2 regions of the Nonomuraea sp. NPDC050790 genome follow, and region 1 is predicted to be linked to the other one. Evidence: riboswitches for the same ligand, from Rfam matches in the RefSeq annotation. Region 1 holds a riboswitch; the other holds the start of a gene.

Region 1 (3,400 bases):
ACGACCACGACCATGCCCACGAACGTCCGCACGGTCCGCGAGACGCCGCACACCGAACCACCCCAGAACGGAATCCACCCAGCCCAGAACGGGGCTCCGACCCAGAACGGGACTCCGCCGACTCCGGCCGGGACCGAGCCGCGCGCCGACGTGCCACGCCAGTCCACACCGCCGCCCGCACCGCCCACGTCGCCGCCCGCGCCGCCCGCGACGGGCACGACGCCGCGCGCGACAGGCACGACGCCGCCCGCGACGGGCAGCGGCGCGAACCTGAGCGACGACGACATGAAGGCGCTCGACGCGCTGATGTCCGACGACCAGCCGAGGAGGAAACCGCCGGAGTGACGCCTGCCGGGACGTGACGCCTGCCGGGACGTGATGCCTGCCGGGACGTGATGCCTGCCGGGACGTGATGCCTGCCGGGACGTGATGCCTGCCGGGACGTGGCGCCTAGCGAGAGGTGAGGTCGCGCAGTGCGGTGATGAGCCGGTCCACGTGCTCGTCCGTGGTGCCGATGCCGATCGAGGCGCGCACGGCCGACGCCGTCCCGTCCTCGCAGCCGCCGTCCGCGGTGCCCAGGAGGTGCCGCACGAACGGGTGCGCGCAGAACTTGCCGTCCCGCACGCCGATGCCGTACTCGCCGGACAGCGCCTCGGCGACCTCGCGCGCGCTGTAGCCGTCCACGACGAAGGAGACGATGCCCACGCGCGGGTGGTCGGGGCCCCACAGTGACAGCTCCCGCACGCCCTCGACCGAGGCCAGCCCGTCACGGAGCCGCGCGATCAGCCGCTCCTCCTCGATGACCAGCGGCGCCCAGCCGGTCGCGCTCAGCGCGTCGCACGCCGCCGCCAGCGCGATCGCGCCGATCACGTTCGGGGTGCCGGCCTCGTGCCGGGGCTCGGGGTCGTCGTGCCACTCGGTGGACTCCTCGTCCGCGCCGACCGACTTCACCGCCCCGCCGCCCTTCAGGTACGGCTCGCCGTCCGCCAGCCAGTCCCGCCGCCCGATCAGCACACCGGCGCCGAAGGGCGCGTACAGCTTGTGGCCGGAGAAGACGACGTAGTCCAGGTCGAGGGCGGTCAGGTTGAGCTGGCGGTGCGGGACGAGCTGCGCGGCGTCGACCAGGATGCGGGCGCCGTGCCGGTGGGCGATGTGGGCCAGGGCGGCGATGGGCCACAGCTCGCCGGTGACGTTGGAGGCGGCGGTGACGACGAGCAGCTTGGGGCCGTCGATGGCGGCGAGGGCCTCGTCGGCCTGGCGGACGGCCTCGCCGGGGAAGGCGGGGGGCGCCAGCCGTACCGTCTTGTTCCAGGGGAGCAGCGAGGCGTGGTGCTCGCTGTCGAAGACCACCGTGGTGGTGCCCGCGGGCAGGACGCCGGCCAGCAGGTTCGTGGCGTCGGTGGTGTTGCGGGTGAAGACGACCGCGTCGTCGGGGCGGGCGCCGGCGAAGGCGCGGACGGTGTGGCGGGCCTGCTCGTAGCGGGCGGTGGTGAGCTGGGAGGCGTAACCGGCGCCGCGGTGCACGCTGGAGTAGGCCGGGAGCGCGGCGTTGACGGCGGCGCTGACCGGCTCCAGACAGGGGGCGCTGGCGGCGTAGTCGAGGTTGGCGTATCCGACCAGCCGGCCGCCCTTGACCGGGACCTCCAGGTCGGCGCCGAGCACGGCCGGGATGGCGCGGGCGGCGCCCTGCTGGGGCTGCTGCTGCTCCTCGGCCTGGGCCGGAACGGAGCTGAAGATCGTCAGAGTGGACACGGCGAACCTCCTGGGGTCGGTCGGGACCCCTGGAATCGCCACGGAGCCCGCGCTTGCCCGCCACACCTCGTGACGGACCAGGTCCTCACCCGGGGCACCCCGCCGCGGACGCGAGGGTTGCCGGCCAGCTAGCCGGGGCTTGTCGCTGGCACTCATGACCTACACGGAGCACTATAAGCGACACCCGGCCACAAATGACAACCCCTTACCGCTACGACCCTTCGTTGACCATGACGCGCGGGTGGATCATCCCAGGCCACGGTCATATCCGAACTACTAAGCAGGATCGTGAACTTCTGCGGGGGTTAGGTCGTTGGTACCGGGAGATAGTTTCCGACAGCGGAGGTGGACAGATGTGGGACTGGGTAAGCAACCCGGAGATCTGGATCGGGTTCTTCACCCTGGTCGCCCTGGAGATCGTCCTTGGGATCGACAACATCATCTTCATCTCGATCCTCGCCGGGAAACTCCCTGAGCATCAGCGTGACCGGGCCCGGGTGCTCGGACTGGCCGCCGCGCTCATCAGCCGCCTGCTCCTGCTGCTGGCGCTGTCCTGGGTGGTCAAGCTGACCGAGCCGCTGTTCGCGGTCTTCGGTCATGAAATATCAGGACGTGACCTGATCCTCATCCTCGGTGGCCTGTTCCTGCTGGCCAAGAGCGTCACCGAGATCGGCCACAACATGGAGCTGAAGGGCGACGACGGCAAGCCGCGCAAGGTCGCCTCGTTCGCCTCGGTGATCGTGCAGATCATGATCCTGGACATCGTCTTCTCGCTCGACTCGGTCATCACCGCGGTCGGCATGGTGAACGAGCTGGGCGTCATGGTCGCGGCGGTGATCGTGTCGGTGCTGGTGATGCTGTTCGCCTCCGGCCCGATCAGCCGCTTCGTGGACAAGCACCCGAGCATCAAGATGCTGGCCCTGTCCTTCCTCGTGCTGATCGGCGTCGTGCTGCTCGCGGAGGGCTTTGACCAGCACATCTCCAAGGGCTACATCTACTTCGCGATGGCCTTCTCGGTCATCGTCGAGCTGCTCAACATCAGGATGCGCAGCAGGCACGCCAAGCAGTCCGACCAGGAGAAAGCCCAGGACAGCAGCTCGTAGGATGAAGTGGTGCGCTTTGACCCCTGGAATCCGGATTTCGTCGCTCATCCGTATGACGTCTACGCCGAGCTGAGGCGCGAGGCGCCGGTTAGCTTCTTCGAGCCGACCGGCCAGTGGCTGGTCTCGCGTCACGCCGACGTCAACGCGCTGCTGCGCGATCGCCGGCTCGGCCGCTCCTACCTGCACGTCGCCTCGCACGAGGAGTTCGGGCAGGAGGCGCCGCCAGACTTCCAGGAGCCGTTCTGGCGGGTGGTCAACGCGGGCATGCTCGACGTGGAGCCGCCCGTCCACACCCGGCTGCGCCGCCTGGTCTCCAAGGCGTTCACCCCGCGGATGGTCGAGTCGCTACGGCCCCGCGTCCAGGCGATCGCGGCCGGGCTGGTGGACGCCTTCGTGGCCAAGGGCGGCGGCGACCTGCTCGCCGAGGTGGCGGAGCCGCTGCCGGTGACGGTGATCGCCGAGATGTTGGGCATCCCCGACGCCGACCGGCACCTGCTGCGCCCCTGGTCGGCCGACATCTGCGGCATGTATGAACTGAACCCGTC
Region 2 (3,400 bases), on a different contig from region 1:
CGCCGAATCTTGCCCGATTCATCGAGAATTCGGGCGCCGATCCCCGGGTAGTCGCTGTCCAGCTTCTGAAGGACCTCGCGCAGCGTCGCACCGTCGCCACTGACCTCCGCGTTACCCCCCGTGTAGGTGCGCAGAATGGTGGGAATCCGCACAGATACGCTCATGCCTAAAACTTCCTTTCAGATGGCGCGGAACGCGTCGAGAGAGGGCCGGATGACAGCGGTGGGTTCGGCGATCGACGACACCGCGTCAAGGGTCTTGAGGCCGTCGCCGGTGTTCAGCACCACTGTTTCCGCCTCGGGATCCAGCGTGCCGTTTTCCACCAGCTTCTTGAGCACGCCCACGGTGACGCCGCCCGCGGTCTCGGCGAAGATGCCCTCCGTGGACGCCAGGAGCTTGATGGCCGCGACGATCTCGGCGTCGGTGACGTCCTCCACCGCCCCTCCCGTACGGCGGGCGATGTCGAGCACGTAGGGCCCGTCAGCCGGGTTCCCGATGGCCAGCGACTTGGCGATGGTGTCCGGCTTGACCGGCTGGACCACGTCGTGCCCCGCCTTATACGCCGCCGACACCGGCGAGCACCCGAGCGCCTGGGCCCCGAACACCTTGTACGGCGTGTCCTCGACCAGCCCGAGCGCCACGAGCTCCTTGAAGCCCTTGTCGATCTTCGTGAGCTGGGAGCCGGAGGCGATCGGGATGACGATCTGCTCGGGCAGCTTCCAGCCGAGCTGCTCGGCGATCTCGTAGGCCAGCGTCTTGGACCCCTCGGCGTAGTAGGGCCGCAGGTTCACGTTGACGAAGCCCCACTTGTCGCCCAGCGGGTCGCCGATGAGCTCGGAGCAGAAGCGGTTGACCTCGTCGTAGGTGCCCTCGATGCCGATGAGCTTGCCGCCGAACACGCGGGCCATGGCGATCTTGGCCTGCTCCAGGTCGGCGGGGATGAACACGCACGCGTCGAGCCCGGCCCTGGCCGCGGCGGCGGTGACCGCGCCGGCCAGGTTGCCGGTGGAGGAGCAGGACAGGGTGTGGAAGCCGAAGTTGCGGGCCGCCTCGACGGCGATGGCCACCACCCGGTCCTTGAAGGAGTGGGTGGGGTTGCCGGAGTCGTCCTTGATGTGCAGCGACCTGATGCCGAGCGCCCGGCCGAGGTTGCCGGCCTTGACCAGCTTGGTCCAGCCGGGGTTCATGTTCTGCTTGGCGGCCACGTCGACGGGGACGGGCAGGAGCGCCTGGTAACGCCAGATGTTGGTCGGACCGGACTCGATGCGCGAGCGGGTCACCGTACCGAAGTCATAGGCCACTTCGAGTGGCCCGAAACACTCCAGACACGCGAAACTGGGGCCGAGGTCATAGCGGGTGCCGCACTCGCGGCAGGAGAGAGCTACAGCAGGACCGAAGTCAAGCGACATGAAGCGAGGCCTTCCCTCATCTTCGCCCGCGGCCACCTTGACCGCAGACCGGAATTGGCACCTTGTCCCGGTCGGCCTCGCGGGTGCGAGTCACAATCCGGGAGGGTTGCCGGGGCTTCGCAGGGCCGGTCCCTCCACCCCTCTGGATGAGCAATATGTAGTTGTCGGAATGGACTCTACCTGGTCAAGACGATCGGTTGACCACCCGTCTCGACCAGTGAGACCATCCGTCTCATCGATAGTCCTCCCCGAGCACCCCCTGCACGTACTTGCGCGCCTGGTGGATGCGGGATTTCGCGGTGCCGAGCGGGATGCCCAGCTGCTCGGCCACCTCGTTGTAGTCGAGCTGGACGATGTCGCGCAGCACCAGCGCCTGCGCCAGGTCGGGCTTGGACGCCTCCAGCGACTCCATCGCGTCGAGCAGGTCCAGGCGCGAGCCCGCGATCACGCTCACCCTGGCCACGTCCGGCTTCTGCGTGGGCAGCTCGTCGGAGCTCTGCTCGGCCGCCCTGCGCTTCAGCGAGCGGTAGGTCGTGCGGGCGCAGTTGGCCGTCACGATGTGCAGCCACGTGCTGAACCGCGCCCGGCCCTCGAATCGCCCGATGTTGCGCGCGACGGCCAGAAGAGTGTCCTGGCAGGCCTCCTCCGCGTCCTGGTGATAGGGCAAGATTCGCGCGCAGTGCCGTAGTACGTCCGGCTCGATCCGCCGCAAGAGCTCGCCGAGTGCGCGATGATCTCCAGCGGCTGCGGAGCGGGCCAGTTCCTCGGTTAGCTCATCAAGCGCCATAGCGGGATCCTATGAGCGGAGGATAGTTAAATGAACAGCGTCCTGGTCGCCTCGAACCGCGGTCCTGTCTCGTTCACCGTCTCCGACGACGGCGTTCTCACCATGAAACGCGGTGGCGGCGGCCTGGTATCCGGACTTTCCGGCGTGGCGAAGGACGAAGGCGTGCTGTGGGTCTGCGCGGCCCTTTCCGACGGCGACCGCAGCGCCGTACGGCAGGCCCCCGGCGGCCGCCTCGACCAGGCCGGCTACGACACCGGCGCGCTGCGCATGCTGGACATCGCCCCCGCGACCTTCCACCGCGCCTACAACGCCGTGGCCAACTCCACGCTGTGGTTCGTCAACCATCTGCTCTACGACATCCCCAACGCCCCGCACTTCGGCACCAGGTTCCAGCGCGAGTGGGAGTCCTACCGCGACTACAACGGCGCCTTCGCGCTGGCCCTGGCCGAGGAGGCCGGGCACGAGGCGCGGGTGATGGTCCAGGACTACCACCTGACGCTCACCCCCGCGATGCTCCGCGCCGAGCGCCCCGACCTGCGCATCGCCCATTTCAGCCACACCCCGTGGGCCCCGCCGGAGTACTTCGCGCTGCTGCCCGACGAGGTGGCCCGCGAGGTCCTGGAGGGCATCCTGGGCGCCGATCACGCCGGGTTCCTCACCGAGCGGTGGGCGCGGGCGTTCACCGACTGCTGCGTGGCCCTGCTGGGCGCGCGGGCGGACGCGCGCGGCGTCACCCACGAGGGCCGCACGACCAGGATCGGCGTGCACCCGCTCGGCGTCGACGGCGAGCAGCTCTGGCGGCGGGCCTGCGAGCCGGACGTGGAGTCGAACATGGCGGTGCTGCGCGATCAGGTCGGCGACCGGAAGCTGATCGTCCGCATCGACCGCACCGAGCTGTCGAAGAACATCGTGCGCGGGCTGATGGCCTACCGCGAGTTCCTGGCCGCGCACCCGGAATGGCACGGCCGCGTGGTGCACCTGGCCTTCGCCTACCCGAGCCGCCACGACCTGCCGGAGTACCGCGAGTACACCGCGGCCGTGCAGCGCTGCGCCAAGGAGATCGAGGACGAGTACGCCACCGAGGACTGGGACCCGCTGATACTCAACGTCAACGACGACTACGCGCGCAGCCTGGCCGCCTACCGGATGGCCGACGTGCTGCTGGTCAACCCGATCCGCGACGGCATGAACCTGGTGGCCAAGG

The links. A riboswitch is a leader RNA that binds a small molecule or an ion and turns the genes downstream of it on or off. The one in region 1 is predicted to bind S-adenosylmethionine.
Region 2: another riboswitch for S-adenosylmethionine. It lies ahead of thrC (threonine synthase); the one in region 1 lies ahead of ACIBEJ_RS42920 (aminotransferase class V-fold PLP-dependent enzyme).

The regions. Positions count from the first base shown of each region.
Region 1 is NZ_JBITGF010000011.1:69,680-73,079, forward strand. It holds gene ACIBEJ_RS42915 (DoxX family protein) at 1-345, shown strand, start outside; gene ACIBEJ_RS42920 (aminotransferase class V-fold PLP-dependent enzyme) at 451-1,752, opposite strand; SAM riboswitch class IV at 1,797-1,912, opposite strand; gene ACIBEJ_RS42925 (TerC family protein) at 2,106-2,855, shown strand; gene ACIBEJ_RS42930 (cytochrome P450) at 2,865-3,400, shown strand, end outside.
Region 2 is NZ_JBITGF010000023.1:995-4,394, forward strand. It holds gene ACIBEJ_RS51980 (MoaD/ThiS family protein) at 1-164, opposite strand, end outside; gene thrC (threonine synthase) at 180-1,409, opposite strand; SAM riboswitch class I at 1,423-1,562, opposite strand; gene ACIBEJ_RS51990 (RNA polymerase sigma factor) at 1,642-2,196, opposite strand; gene ACIBEJ_RS51995 (trehalose-6-phosphate synthase) at 2,227-3,400, shown strand, end outside.